DNA from 3 places in the Bradyrhizobium sp. T-12 genome. Region 3 is predicted to be linked to each of the others. Evidence: predicted binding sites of a transcription regulator. Region 3 holds the regulator's gene; each other region holds the start of a gene.

Region 1 (4,936 bases), 120 kb from region 3:
ACCGAAAGCTGACGGAGTTTTGCACGCGCGGCGGCGATCCAGCGTTGGCCGCGCGCCTGCGGGACAGCGTTACAGCACGGCAGCATCTCTTCAATGCAGCAACCACCCCCCGCCTGTGCCACTACGACTTCCATGCCGGCAACGTGCTGGTGACGCCGCTTGGCGAGCCGCGCCTGACGGGAATCGTCGATTTCGAGAACGCGACCTCCGGCGATCCGTTGATGGATATCGCGAAGGCGCTGTACTATTTCACGTCGAAGGATGCGCCGAAGCGAGAAGGCTTGCTCGCGGGCTACGGCAAGATCGAGCGTCCTGACTGGCAGGAGACGCTTCGTCTCTACCGCATGTATTGCACGCTGGAGCTATGGTGCTGGATGGCACAGATCGGGAAGCACGAGGCGCTCGCCGACTTCACCGCGGAGCTTTCGCAGACCACGTCGTAGCCCGGAGGGAGCGAAGTACATCCTCCCGCCAAAGTGTGAGAGCACCGGATTTCGCTTCGCACCATCGGCTGCACTATCACTCCCCGTTCGCCTGCTCTCCATTCGCCCCGTTGCCGCTCTCCGCCTCTTCCGTGATGTGCTCGACTGAGACCACGTGCTCGTCCTCGGCCGTGTCGAACACGATCACGCCTTGTGTCGAGCGGCCGGCGACGCGGATGCCTTCGACCGGGCAGCGGATCAACTGGCCCTTGTCGGTGACCAGCATGATCTGATCTGCATCCTCGACCGGGAACGAGGCAACCAGATTACCGTTGCGGTTGTTGACGCTCATGGCGACGATGCCTTTGCCGCCGCGGCCCGTCGTGCGGTACTCGTAGGACGAGGTCCGCTTGCCATAGCCGTTCACGGACACGGTGAGCACGACCTGCTCCTGCGCCGACATCTCGGCATAACGCTCCTGCGCGAGCTGGAAGCTGCCGGATGTCTCCTCGGCCTCGGCGTCCACTTGTGCCTCTTCGGCCCCGGATTCGCCGGCGACCGCGCGGCGCATCTTCAGATACGCCGAGCGCTCGTCCGAGGTGGTCTCGACGTGGCGCAGGATCGCCAGTGAAATCACCTTGTCGCCCTCGCCGAGCGCGATGCCACGCACGCCCATCGAGGTGCGCCCGGTGAACACGCGCACGTCGGTGACGGGGAAGCGGATGCACTGGCCGCCGGCGGCGGTCAGCAGCACGTCGTCGCGCTCGGTGCAGATCTGCACGTCGACGATCGCTTCATTGTCGTCGAGCTTCATCGCGATGATGCCGGAGCGGCGGACGTCGACGAAGTCCGACAGCTTGTTGCGCCGGACGTTGCCCCCCGTGGTCGCGAACATCACGTCGAGGTTGCCCCAGGTGGACTCGTCCTCCGGCAGCGGCATGATGGTGGTGATGCGCTCGCCCTGCTCGAGCGGCAGGATGTTGATCAGCGCCTTGCCGCGCGCGTTCGGCGCGGCCATCGGCAGGCGCCAGACCTTCTCCTTGTAGACCTGGCCGCGCGAGGAGAAGAACAGCACCGGCGTGTGCGTGGAGGCCACGAACAGACGGCTGACGAAATCCTCGTCGCGGGTCTGCATGCCGGCGCGGCCCTTGCCGCCACGGCGCTGCGCCCGATAGGCCGACAGCGGCACGCGCTTGACGTAGCCGGCGTGGGACACGGTGACGACCATGTCCTCGCGCTGGATCAGGTCCTCGTCCTCGACCTCGCCTTCCTGCTCGATGATGACGGTGCGGCGGGGCGTTGCGAACTCGGCCTTCACCTCGGCGAGCTCGGTCTTGATGATCTCGAGCACGCGGGCGCGCGAGCGCAGGATGTCGAGATAATCGGCGATCTCGCCCGCGAGCTTGTCGAGCTCGTCGCGGATTTCGTCACGGCCGAGGGCGGTCAGGCGCTGAAGGCGCAGGTCGAGAATGGCCCTCGCCTGTTCCATCGACAGCCGGATCGTGCCATCCGCGCTGATGCGATGGCGCGGATCGTCGATCAGCGTCAGCATGTCCTCGACGTCCCGGGCCGGCCAGTCACGCGACATCAGGGTGTCGCGGGCGGTGGTCGGGTCGGGCGAGGTCCGGATCACGCGGATCATCTCGTCGATATTGGCGACCGCGATCGCGAGACCAACGAGGATATGGGCGCGATCACGCGCCTTGGCCAGCAGGTACTTGGTGCGCCGCGTGACGACCCGCTCGCGGAAGTCGACGAAGATGGCCAGCAGGTCCTTCAGATGCATGATCCGCGGACGGCCGCTGTCGAGCGCCACCATGTTGACGCCGAAGCTGGTCTGCAGCGGCGTGAACCTGTACAGCTGGTTCAGCACCACGTCCGGCACGGCGTCGCGCTTCAACTCGATGACCACGCGGTAGCCTTCGCGGTCGGATTCGTCGCGCAGGTCGCCGATGCCCTCGATCTTCTTTTCCTTGACCAGTTCGGCGATGCGCTCGACCATCGTCGCCTTGTTCACCTGGTAGGGAATCTCGGTGACGATGATCGCCTCGCGCTCCTTGCGGATGGTCTCGATCGCGACCTTGCCACGCATCACGATCGAGCCGCGGCCGAGGTGATAGGCCGAGCGGATGCCTTGCCGCCCAAGGATGACGCCGCCGGTCGGAAAATCCGGTCCCGGCACGATGTTGATCAGTTCGTCGATGGTCAGCGCGGGGTTGTCGATCAGCGCGATGCAGGCGTCGATGACCTCGCCGAGATTGTGCGGCGGGATGTTGGTCGCCATGCCGACCGCGATGCCGCCGGCGCCGTTGACGAGGAGGTTCGGGAACTTGGCCGGCAAGACCGACGGTTCGGTCTCGTTGTTGTCGTAGTTCGGCTGGAAGTCGACGGTGTCCTTGTCGATGTCGGCCAGCAGGGCCAGCGCCGCCTTGGTCAGGCGCGCTTCGGTGTAACGATAGGCGGCCGCGGGATCGCCATCGACCGAGCCGAAATTGCCCTGGCCGTCGATCAGCGGCACGCGCATGGAGAAGTCCTGCGCCATCCGGACCATGGCGTCGTAGATCGACTGGTCGCCATGCGGATGATATTTACCGATGACGTCACCGACCACGCGGGCGGACTTCACGTACTTCTTGTCGGGCGTGTGCCCCTGCTCGTTCATCGAGAACAGGATGCGGCGGTGCACCGGCTTCAGGCCGTCGCGGGCATCAGGCAGCGCCCGCGCCACGATCACGCTCATGGCGTAGTCGAGATAGGACTTCTTCATCTCCTCGAAGATGGAGACGGGGCGAATATCCGAGGGTTGCGCCGGCTGGTCGCCGGGCTTGTCGTCGTCGTCAGCCAAGGGGAAATCCGGTGAGGTTTTATCTGGGAATCATATAGCGCATCGGGGCCCTGATAACCACCCTTGCGGGCTCGAGGGAAGCGCTTTTTCCGCTTATTTTTCCAATAGCTTACGGCCTTGCAACGAGGGTCTCGGATGGGCATGGAACAGGCTCTTCGAAATCGCCTCGGCCACCTCAATGATCGCGCGGTGGCGCGCACCTCTTCGGCCTGCTTGCCCGGCGCGGTCAGAGTTCAACCCAAACATGAGCGGGCCCGGAAATCCCGAGCCCGCTCTGTCGATTAGTAAGGTTTGCTGACACGACGTGGCAGGCGCGGCCCAACCTGCCGGCGCCCCCTTATCGTCAGACCGTCCTCAGAACGGGATATCGTCGTCCATGTCACTGTTGCGGCCACCGCCGCCGGCGGCCACGGGACGGCGTGGCGCGCTGCTGACGGGTCCTGACGAGCCGAAATCACCACCCGGCTCATCGCCGAAGCTGCCGCCTCCACCGCCGCCGCTGCGGCCGTCGAGCATCGTGAGCGTCGAGTTGAAGCCCTGGAGCACGACCTCGGTCGAATACTTCTCGACACCGCTCTGGTCGGTGTACTTGCGGGTCTGAAGCGCGCCCTCGATGTAAACCTTGGCGCCCTTCTTCAGATACTGTTCGACGATCTTGCAAAGCGGCTCCGAGAAGATCACGACGCGATGCCACTCGGTCTTCTCCTTGCGTTCGCCAGTATTCTTGTCGCGCCAGGTCTCCGAGGTGGCGATGCTCAAATTCGCAATCGGCCGCCCGTCCTGGGTGCGGCGGATCTCAGGATCCTTGCCGAGATTTCCAACCAGAATGACCTTGTTGACGCTTCCCGCCATCGCCGCTCTCCACTCCGAATGCCACTGATTTCAAAAGGCCGAGCGCGCTGCCCGCGTTCCTCTGCGCCCTGTTGAGGCGACCCTATACGCTTGCAGGCGCCGCTCAGCCCACCACCCCCTGGGTTATCCCCACATATAGCACCGACCTTCGCTATGTTCCAGATTTGTTCTTTCTGGCCGGGCGTCGAACAGAGCGCCACGCGCACTCTGACTTTCACCGGCTCGGGAACCTCCCGGCCGCTCTGCCTGGAGCCTCACACGTTCTAAGCGCATCGCCGGAATTGCGACATCGGCATGATCAGCCTGAATGACCCCGGGCGGCCCGCCACTCGTCAAGCACGGATATCTATCTGATATACTTGAATGATTTAACGATCCAGATCGCGCCCTCCTCTGCAGGCGGGGCGCGAATCAGGGGTTAAATAAGTCAGTAACCATCACCTTTCCGACCACTGTGGCTTTTCGGATACACAACTTGCGGCTTCAGTGGTGTAAGCACGGCATCAGTTGGGCCGTTGAGTCCGCTGCCCTTCCGTCCGCGGAAGGCAACAACAGAAACTGGGACTGGGATTAGTTGAAAATGAAAAAGGTTTTGTTGGCTTCGGCCTGTTTGTTCGCTCTGGCGGCCCCCGCTTCGGCTGCTGATCTCGCGGCGCGCCCCTACACCAAGGCTCCGGTCGCTCCGATGGCTTCGGTCTACAACTGGACCGGCTTCTATCTCGGTGTCGTCGGTGGCGGCGCTTGGGAAAACGCTTCGGGCGACCCGAAGATGAAGGGCGGCTTCGTCGGCGGCACCGCCGGCTACAACTGGCAGACC
Region 2 (4,936 bases), 3.3 Mb from region 3:
GCGCCTGCACCACGCCGCCGATCCAGAGCGATGCCGCAAGCGGATAGCGCCGCGCGACGAAGCCGCCGGCAAATCCGCCGATCAGGGTCGCGGCGAGGCCGACGCCCTTCACGATGGCTGCATAGTCGTTGCGGGTGAAGCCGAGGTCGATCACGAACGGCGCGGTCATCGTGCCGCAGAAAGCGTCGGTGAACTTGAACAGCACGACAAAAGACAGCGCGGCGAGCGCGTCTTTCCTCGACAGGAACTCCGAGAAAGCCCCGATCGCCGCGCGCAGCACGCGCGCAAACGCAGTCTCCGTTTTCCTCGCGGCTTCAGCCCGCTCCGATTGCCCGGGCTCGGTCGCGGCCAGCGCCGTGATCGTGCCGATCAGCACCATCGCAGCCATCACCACATAGCCCCACATCCAGGCCGATTGCCGCGGAATGCCGGTGCCCTCGAAGCCCGAGACGATGAACAGCGCGCCCGCGGTCGAGACCAGCATGCCGATCCTGTAGGCGGCGACATAAGCCGCCATGCCGGCGGCCTGCTCGCTCTCCGGCAGGCTCTCGACGCGGAAGGCGTCGACCACGATGTCCTGCGTCGACGATGTCGTCGCCACCAGCAGCGCGCCCAGCGCGACGTAGAACGGCGAGCGCGCGGGGTCGGTCATGGCCAGCAGCAGGATCGCGACGATCAGCAAGAGCTGCGAGAACAGCAGCCAGCCGCGCCGCCGCCCGAACGCGCGGGTGAACAGCGGCACATGCAGCGCGTCCACCAGCGGCGCCCAGAGGAATTTCAGCGTGTAGGGCGTGCCGACCAGCGCGAACAGGCCGATGGTCTTGAGGTCGACCCCCGCCTCGCGCATCCACACCAGCAGCGTCGAGCCCGACAATGCCAGCGGCAGGCCGGAGGAGAAGCCGAGGAACAGCACGATCAGCACCCGCGGCTGCAGGTAAACGGCAAGACTATCGCGCCAGGAGGTCGCAGGAGCGGCGGCGGGGGAGGTCGCGTCGGGTGCGGTCATGAGGGGGGTGTTAGCAGATTCTGGGGGAAAAGACTCTGGTGACGCCAGCGAGACGGAAAGTCGTCGATGCATCCTCGGTGTCATCGTCCGCGAAGGCGGACGATCCAGTAATCACCAGCGGCTCGATTCAATTTCAACCGCCGGGGCGTACTGGATGCCCCGCCTTCGCGGGGCATGACAGATCGAGACGGCGTCATGGTGGCCAGCGATCTCGTGATAAAGATCATTCCAATTTGGGTTTTGCTGCTCGATCAACCGAACCTTCCAGGCCCTGTTCCACTTTTTGAGACGCTTTTCCCGCTTGATCGCGTTCTCGGGATCGTCGAACTGTTCGAAGTAGACGAGCCTCGCGACGTCGTACTTTTCCGTGAAGCTCTCGATGAGTTTTGACTTGTGCTCTGCGACGCGGCGGATCAGGTCGTTCGTGACACCAATATAGAGAGTGCCGCCAATCTTACTCGCGAGAATGTAGACGTAGTAATGGCGTGCACCCGCTTGACCGCCTCCACCGCCGTCATCCTCCGCGAAGGCGGACGATCCAGTAATCACCGGCATCTCGATTCACCGGCATCTCGATTCAATCATAACCGCCGCAGCGTACTGGATGCCCCGCCTGCGCGGGGCATGACAGTGTCGCCCCGATCACTCCCCCGCCTGCAGCTTCCGCGGAAACAGCTCGCCGGCGCCTGCCACCAGGCGCGGTCCTTCCGGAGTATCGCTCTTGCTGAAATCGAGCTCCTCGATGCGGCCTGCGCGCTTTTCGATCTTGTCGGCGGAGATCAGGATCTGGCGGACGTCCTCGTTCGCATCGGAAAAATGCTTCTGCAGTTTGACCACGCGATCCCTGAGACGACCCAGGTCGTCGCCGAGCTTGATCACTTCGGTCTGGATCTGGTCGGCGGCATCGCGCATGCGCGCGTCCTTCATGATCTGCTGCATCACCTGGATCGCCAGCATCAGCAGCGAGGGCGACACCAGCACGACGCGGGCGCGGTAGGCCTTCTGGATCACGTCGTCGAAGCCGTCATGGATCTCGGCGTAGACCGATTCCGACGGCACGAACATCAGCGCCATCTCCTGGGTCTCGCCGGTAACGAGATATTTTTCGGCGATGTCGCTGACATGCTTCATCACGTCGCCGCGCAGCCGCTGCGTGGCAACGCGCTTCTCCTCGTCGGTGCGGGCGTCGTGCAGCGCCGTCATCGCCTCCAGCGGGAATTTCGCGTCGATGCAGAGCGGGCGCTGGTCCGGCAGGAACACGACACAGTCGGGCCGCTTGCCGGTCGAGAGCGTGAACTGGAACTCGTAGGCCCCCTTGGGAAGGCCGTCCTGGACGATCGCCTCCATCCGCGCCTGGCCGAAGGCGCCGCGCGACTGCTTGTTGGCGAGAACGTCGCGCAAGGTCGTCACCTGCGTGGTGAGATCGGTGAGGTTCTTGTGCGCGCTGTCGATGATGCCGAGCCGCTCGTGCAATGCGCGCAGGCTCTCCATAGTGTTGCGGGTCGAATGTTCCATGGACTGGCCGACGCGATGGGTCACCGAATCCAGCCGCTCGTTGACCGCCCGCGCCATCTCGGCCTGGCGTCCCGCCAGCGCCTGGGTCATGGCGTCGACCCGGCCGGAAGACTCGCTCTGGGCGCGCAGCACCTCGCTCAAGCGCTCCTCGAGCTCGTCAGCCCGGATCGCATGTGCCATCGCGAGTTCCGCGCCGCGCCGGCCGGACCGCGCGATGACGATTGCGATGGCCACCAGCAGGATGAGGACGAGGGCCCCGAAGCCGATCAGCGCATCGATGGTGCGCACCGGCCATTCGCCCAGCATGAAAATGATCTCGTTCATGGCGCCTTGTAGCCGATTCGCCGGGCATTAGCGAACGAAGGGAGAACGTAGGCGGTTAATGCTCCCCTAATTTTTATGGTTAACAAAAGACGAAGCTTTATGGTTAGCGAGGGGTTAACAGGGTTCCTGGCCGCATTGACCGCATCCGGCCTGGGGCTTAAATCGCGGCCATGGCCCTCAGAGAAATCATCATCCTGCCCGACAAGCAGCTGCGTCTGGTCTCCAAGCCGATCGAGAAGGTCACCTCGGAGATCCGCAAGCTTGCCGACGACATGTTCGAGACCATGTACGACGCGCCCGGCATCGGCCTGGCCGCGATCCAGATCGCGCAGCCGCTGCGGCTGATCACCATGGACCTTGCCAAGCGCGACGAGAACGGCGAGACCAAGCCGCTGCCGCGCGTCTTCATCAACCCCGAGATCATCGCCTCGTCCGAGGAGCTGTCGGTTTATGAGGAAGGCTGCCTCTCGATCCCCGAATATTACGAGGAGGTCGAACGCCCCGCGAAAGTGCGCGTGCGCTTCACCGATCTCGACGGCAAGGTGCACGAGGAGGACGCCGAAGGCCTTTACGCCACCTGCATCCAGCACGAGATCGATCATCTCAACGGCGTCCTGTTCGTCGACTATCTGTCGAAGCTCAAGCGCGACCGCGTGATGAAGAAGTTCGAGAAAGCCGCCAAGCGAGCGGAATAAAGCGACACGTCTCCAGCCGTCATGGCCGGGCTTGACCCGGCCGTCCACGCCTTGCTTCCTTCTCGGCCAAGAACGCGGATGCCCGGGACAAGCCCGGGCATGACGGAGAACCAGAACTCTCACCCGAACGCAGCCACATGCCCCTTCGCCTGATCTTCATGGGCACGCCCGATTTCTCCGTGCCGACGCTGCTCGAGCTCGTCGCGCACGGCCACGAGATCGCAGCCGTCTATACCCGCGCGCCGAAGCCGGGCGGGCGGCGCGGCCTGCAATTGCAGCCGACCCCGGTCGAGGAAGCCGCGCGAAAGCTCGGCGTGCCCGTGCTGACGCCGAAGACGTTGAAGACCGAAGAGGCACTTGCCGAATTCAGCGCGTTCGAGGCTGATGCCGCTGTCGTCGTCGCCTACGGCATGATCCTGCCGCAGGCGATCCTCGATGCGCCGAAGCTCGGCTGCTACAATCTGCACGCCTCGCTGCTGCCGCGCTGGCGTGGCGCGGCGCCGATCAACCGCGCGATCATGGCCGGCGATGCCGAGAGCGGCGTCATGGTGATGAAGATGGATGTCGGCTTGGATACCGGCGACGTCGCCATGGCCGAGCGGCTTGCCATCACCGACAGCATGACTGCGCTCGATCTGCATGATCGCCTGTCGCGGTTAGGCGCCGATCTCATGGTGCGCGCGATGGCCGCGCTCGCCCGCGGCGGGCTCCAGCTCAGGAAGCAGAGCGAGGACGGCGTCACCTACGCCGCCAAGATCGACAAGGCCGAGGCGCGGATCGACTGGAGCAAGCCGGCGCGCGAGGTGCTGCGTCACATCCACGGCCTGTCGCCGTTCCCCGGCGCCTGGGCGGAGCTGGAGAATTCGCGCGTCAAGATCCTGCGCTGCGAGCTGGGACAAGACTCTGGCGAACCGGGCGCGGTGCTCGACGATCAGCTCACCATCGCCTGCGGCGAAGGCGCGATCCGCATCATCGAGCTGCAGCGCGAAGGCAAGGGCCGGATGCAGGCCGCGGACTTTTTGCGCGGCACGCCGTTGAAGGCGGGAGCGAGGTTCAACTAGTCAGCGATGCCCCGCTACAAGCTCACCATCGAATATGACGGCGCGCCGTTCTTCGGCTGGCAGATCCAGGACACGCTGCCCTCGGTGCAAGGCGCGCTGGAGGCGGCCGTGAAGGCGATGACCGGTGCGGATTTGCGCGTGCACGGCGCCGGCCGTACCGATGCCGGCGTGCATGCGCGTGGCCAGGTCGCGCATGTCGATGTCGACAAATCATTTCCGCCGGGCCGTTTTCGCGACGGGCTCAATGCGCATCTGCGGCCGCATCCGATCGCGGTGCTGGAGGCCGAGGTCGTGCCTGATAGTTTCGAGGCGCGCTTTTCCGCCGTGAAGCGCCA
Region 3 (4,936 bases):
CGTGCTGCGTGTCACCGCGATGGAGGCGCAGCGCAGCGACGTCAAGCTCGACCGCGTCCGCCTCTCCGTGCGCAAGGGCACCGCGCCCGAGGTCGGCAGCTTCGTTCAATTGAAGGCGCGGCTGATGCCGCCGCTCTCGCCGGTCCGCCCCGGCAGCTACGACTTTTCACGCGACATGTTCTTCCAGGGCATCGGCGCCTCCGGCTTCGTGATGGGCGCAATTACGGCGTCGATCCCGCCTGATGCCGGCGGCCTGCGGCTGCGCTATGCCGCCTTCATGCAGGGCCTGCGCGATGCGATCGACGCCCGCATCCGCGCAACGCTCGAGGGCGACAACCGCGCGATCGCAACTGCACTACTCACCGGGCGGCGCGATGCGATTTCCGCCCCTGTCAACGATGCGATGTTCATCTCCGGGCTTGGACACGTTCTCTCGATCTCCGGCTATCACATGGCGGTGGTCGCCGGCGTCGTCTTCTTCGCGGTGCGCGCGCTGCTGGCGTTGATCCCGGGCCTGGCGGCCGGCTTCGCCATCAAGAAATGGTCGGCGGCTGCAGCATTCGTCGCGGCTGCGTTCTATCTGCTGCTCTCGGGCGCCGAGGTCGCAACCCAACGGTCGTTCTTCATGACGGCGGTGGTGCTGATCGCGGTGATGGTCGATCGCCGCGCCATCACCTTCCGCACGCTGGCGGTGGCGGCGCTGATCGTGCTTGCTGTCGCGCCGGAGGCGCTGGTGCATCCGAGCTTCCAGATGTCGTTTGCGGCAACGCTCGGGCTGGTGGCGCTGGTGCAGATCGGCATGCCGAACCTGCTGGCCTCACCCGATCATTCGGCCACCGCGCGCGTCGCGCTGTGGGGCGGGCGCGAGATCGCGATGCTGTTCCTGGCCTCGCTGATCGCGGGGCTTGCGACCACGCCCTATGCCGCCTTCCACTTCCATCGCGTCACGCCCTATGGCGTGCTCGCCAATCTCGGTGCGATGCCGGTGGTCTCGGCGCTGGTGATGCCGGCGGGGCTGCTGGGATTGCTGGCCGCGCCCTTCGGGCTCGATGGCGTCTTCTGGTGGCTGATGGGCCTCGGCATCGACTGGATGGTCGCGGTCTCGCGCTGGGTGGCGGCCTTGCCGGGCGCGGTCGGCCGCATCCCGGCGTTCGGGATCGCGCCGCTGATCGCCGCGAGCCTCGGCATCATCGTGATGGGCCTGTTGCGCACGCCCTTGCGCTGGTGCGGTGCCGTGGTGCTGCTGGCGTCCATCGCGTGGGGCCTGTCGGTGCGGCAGCCCGATATCCTGATCGCCGGGGACGGCGCGAGCGTCGCGGTGCGGGGCGGGGACGGGCGCCTGCACCTGATCAGGACGGGCAAGGACAATTTCATGCTGAAGGAGTGGCTGGCGGCCGACGCCGATCCGCGCGATGCCGGCAGCAGCGCGCTGGCCGAGGGGGTGTCGTGCGACGAGGCCGGCTGCGTCACGCCGCTTGCCGACGGGCGCCTGGTTGCGTTGGCCTCGCGCATCGATGCGCTCGCGGACGATTGCAGCCGTGCCGCACTGGTCGTGACGTCACGGCCCGCACCGCCCGATTGCGCGGCGATGGTGGTGGATCGGCAGCGGCTCGTTCGCCAGGGCGCGCTGGCGTTGACACGGCGTGGCGACGGATTTGCAGTTCAGGCGGTGAGGGCGAGGGGCACGAACCGTCCCTGGTCGCCGGCGGCCGCCGGCGAGGGAGATTTCGAAGGAGCCCTCATGCCGAGGGCGGCGGCTCCGCGCGCCAAGGATGCGACCCCGTCGGAGGCCGATCTTCAGGCGGAGGACTGAGCCTCGGTCAGCCCAGCGGCAGCGGTGTGACGGGCGAACGGCTATCGGCGATGATCTCAGGCTTGTGCTCGCGCTCGCCGACCGGTTGGGTCACGGGCAATTGCAGCACGGTTGCGCGCTGGCCTTCGACGAGCTGAGTCACCAGCACGTATTTGCCATCAGGGAATTCGATCGCATCGTGATGGCGATCGGGAATGTGCGGATCGATCTTGCCGAACTTGCCGACGCGGGAGTTGACGGTGCGCGTCCAGATCCAGCGGTTGTCGTAACGGACGTTGTCTGCGAAGGCGAGCTCCGTTCCCGGCAGCAGGCAGACCGCAACGGAGAGGTCGGCTTCGGAGGCGAAGCCGCGCGTCGAGGTGCCGCGGAAGGTTGTCGTGACGATGGTCTCGCCGACTTCTGCGGGGCGCGTCGCGACGGCATGCAGGCTATAGTCACACATCGGGTGCTCCTCATGTGAAGATAGCGACCCGCGCCTCTCGGAGGCACAGGCCTCTGTCAGAGTTTAAACACCAACGTTGTGCTTGGTTGTAGGCAAATCTGCGGCTGGGATCCGCACCCCGCGATCACTTTAACTTTCCCGAATTCGCCAGGAACAAAGCTGGCTGCGGTGCATTACGCCGGCGCCTGTCACGACACTTCGCATTGCCGGCGCGATCGCGGCGCTGCGCAATTGGGTGTTGCGGACATGGCAATGCGATGGCGCGGCAACGGCCCCGTGCCCCGACCGCTGCCCAAACGATCTGGTCTTCCGAACGCGAAACGCCGTGACGCGATGTTGCTGCGGTCCGCCGAAGATGGCCGTGGAGGAGGGGCCGGATAATCTGTGCAGAACCAGAATGATCATCCAGCCGGAGCGGACATTCATCCGCTCCAATCTCAGATCGGCGACGCCGACCGAAGGCGCACGCAGGCGCCAAAACTACTTTCGGACTGAGTCCTTCCGGACTCAGTACTTCCGGTAAAGCCCAATCAGCTTGCCCTGAATCTTCACCCGGTTCGGCGGCAGGATACGCACCTCATAGGCGGCATTGGCAGGCTCGAGCGCGATCGACGCGCCGCGGCGGCGGAAGCGCTTGAGCGTAGCCTCCTCGTCGTCGATCAGCGCCACCACGATGTCGCCGGTGTCGGCGCTCTCGTTGCGCTGGATCAGCGCCATGTCGCCGTCCAGGATACCGGCCTCGACCATGGAATCACCGCGCACCTCGAGAGCGTAATGCTCGCCCGAGCCGAGCATGTCGGGCGGCACGCTGATGGTGTGGCTGCGGGTCTGCAATGCCTCGATCGGCGTGCCGGCCGCGATCCGGCCCATCACGGGCACCGCAACGGGCCGCTCGCCCTCGTCCACGGGCGGGCTGGAGCTCGCGCGGATCTTGCCGAGATTGCCCTCGATGACGCTTGGCGTGAAGCCGCGCCGGGCGCCGGCGGCAGCCTGGAGCTCCGGCAGCTTGATCACTTCGATGGCGCGGGCGCGGTTGGGCAGCCGGCGAATGAAGCCGCGCTCCTCGAGCGCGGTGATCAGGCGGTGGATGCCCGACTTCGAGCGCAGGTCGAGCGCATCCTTCATCTCGTCGAAGGAGGGCGGCACGCCGCTTTCCTTCAAACGCTCGCTGATGAACCGCAGAAGCTCGTATTGTTTGCGCGTTAACATCTCGACCAAAGTCCCCCGGTTGATGTCGTTCGATTCCGAGACGATGAGTTCAGCGATAAGCCGCTACATCCTCGAAACAAATCATGAACGGACACTATATGTTCGATACATGTTCCGCAACTGCTTAATTTACCGTGAACGAAGCGCGGTTCGCGGAATGCGTGTGGCCGTGCACTCAGACGGGGAGCCGCAGCACCTCGCAGGGGCTGCCGGCCTCGGCCTTGGGTGCGAACGGTGGGCGCACGAGAAGTACCTGTGCCGCAGCAAGATTCGCAAGCAGAGAGGAATCCTGATGGCTGACGGGAAGCGCGACCGGCGTGCCGTCGTCGCGCAGCTCGAGGCGCGCGCGCAAGTAATCCTCGCGCTGGTCGTTGGCACCGAGATCGCAGGCGAGCACGGCGCGTTCGCGACGATGATGAATCACCGAGCGGCCCGACAAGGCGCGAATCAGCGGCACCATGAACAGGAAGGCGCACACATAGGACGACACGGGATTGCCGGGCAGGCCGATCACGCGCATGGCGCCGAGCCGCCCGTGCATCATCGGCTTGCCCGGCCGCATGGCGATCTTCCAGAACGCCATCGCGATGCCTTCGTCCCTGAGTGCCTGCTGGACCAGGTCGTGGTCGCCGACCGACGCGCCGCCGGTCGTGATCAGGATATCGGCACCGCTCTCGCGGGCGCGGCGGATGCCTGATGTGGTGGCCTCCAGCGTGTCGGCGGCGACGCCGAGGTCGACGGTCTCGGCGCCCTCGCTGCGGGCGAGCGCGTGCAGGGCGTAGCCGTTGGAGTAGACGATCTGGCCGTGCCCGGGCGCTGAGCCCGGCATCACCAGTTCGTCACCGGTGGCGAGGATCGCGACCTTGGGACGGCGGCAGACGGCGAGCTGCGGGTAATTCATTCCGGCAGCGAGCGCGAGGTCACGCTCGGTCAGACGCGTGCCCTTGCGGAGGAGGACGTCACCCTCACGGAAGTCGACGCCGGCCGGGCGGATGTGCCGTCCGGTGATCGCGGCTTCCTTGATCGTGACGCTGTTGCCGTCCGCGACGGTGTCCTCCTGGATCACGACCGCGTCCGCACCGTCGGGAACGACGCCCCCGGTGAAGATCCGCACGGCTTCGCCGGTGCCGACCGCTCTCGCGAAAGGACGGCCGGCGGCGACCTCGCCAATCACCGTCAGCCGGGAATCGATCGCTGCCGCGTCGGCCGCGCGCACCGCATAGCCGTCCATCGCCGACATGGCTTGCGGCGGCTGCGTGCGCCGCGCCGCGACATCAAGTGCCAGCACGCGGTGATAGGCCTCGTCGAGGGCAACCATCTGTTCAGGCAGCGGCTCTGCACCTGCCAGCACCGCGGCAAGGGCGTCGGAAACCGGCATCAGGGCCACGGGCAAAACTCCTGCTCGCACATCGTTCAATGGGGCGGCGAGAGTTCTAGCCGACCGCAGGCGCGAGGCAAAGCAGCGCGCGGGA

The links. Region 3 encodes LexA, which represses DNA repair genes until DNA is damaged. Its sites were predicted from a motif close to TGTTCNNNNTGTGTTCNG; they were not measured.
Region 1: AC0WRY_RS16705 (single-stranded DNA-binding protein) is a predicted target of LexA. The motif match lies at 4,274-4,291, and genes of this name have one in related genera.
Region 2: AC0WRY_RS32445 (DNA recombination protein RmuC) is a predicted target of LexA. The motif match lies at 2,876-2,893, and genes of this name have one in related genera.

Annotation. Positions count from the first base shown of each region.
Region 1 covers NZ_CM177756.1:3,559,438-3,564,373, reverse strand. Annotated here, with positions in the region: gene AC0WRY_RS16715 (phosphotransferase family protein) at 1-443, shown strand, start outside; gene gyrA (DNA gyrase subunit A) at 520-3,267, opposite strand; gene AC0WRY_RS16705 (single-stranded DNA-binding protein) at 3,622-4,119, opposite strand; gene AC0WRY_RS16700 (outer membrane protein) at 4,700-4,936, shown strand, end outside.
Region 2 covers NZ_CM177756.1:6,788,690-6,793,625, reverse strand. Annotated here, with positions in the region: gene AC0WRY_RS32455 (AmpG family muropeptide MFS transporter) at 1-1,006, opposite strand, end outside; gene AC0WRY_RS32450 (GIY-YIG nuclease family protein) at 1,118-1,474, opposite strand; gene AC0WRY_RS32445 (DNA recombination protein RmuC) at 1,649-2,845, opposite strand; gene def (peptide deformylase) at 3,016-3,540, shown strand; gene fmt (methionyl-tRNA formyltransferase) at 3,678-4,601, shown strand; gene truA (tRNA pseudouridine(38-40) synthase TruA) at 4,608-4,936, shown strand, end outside.
Region 3 covers NZ_CM177756.1:3,443,416-3,448,351, forward strand. Annotated here, with positions in the region: gene AC0WRY_RS16140 (ComEC/Rec2 family competence protein) at 1-1,813, shown strand, start outside; gene AC0WRY_RS16145 (hypothetical protein) at 1,821-2,255, opposite strand; gene lexA (transcriptional repressor LexA) at 2,763-3,464, opposite strand; gene AC0WRY_RS16155 (molybdopterin molybdotransferase MoeA) at 3,640-4,851, opposite strand.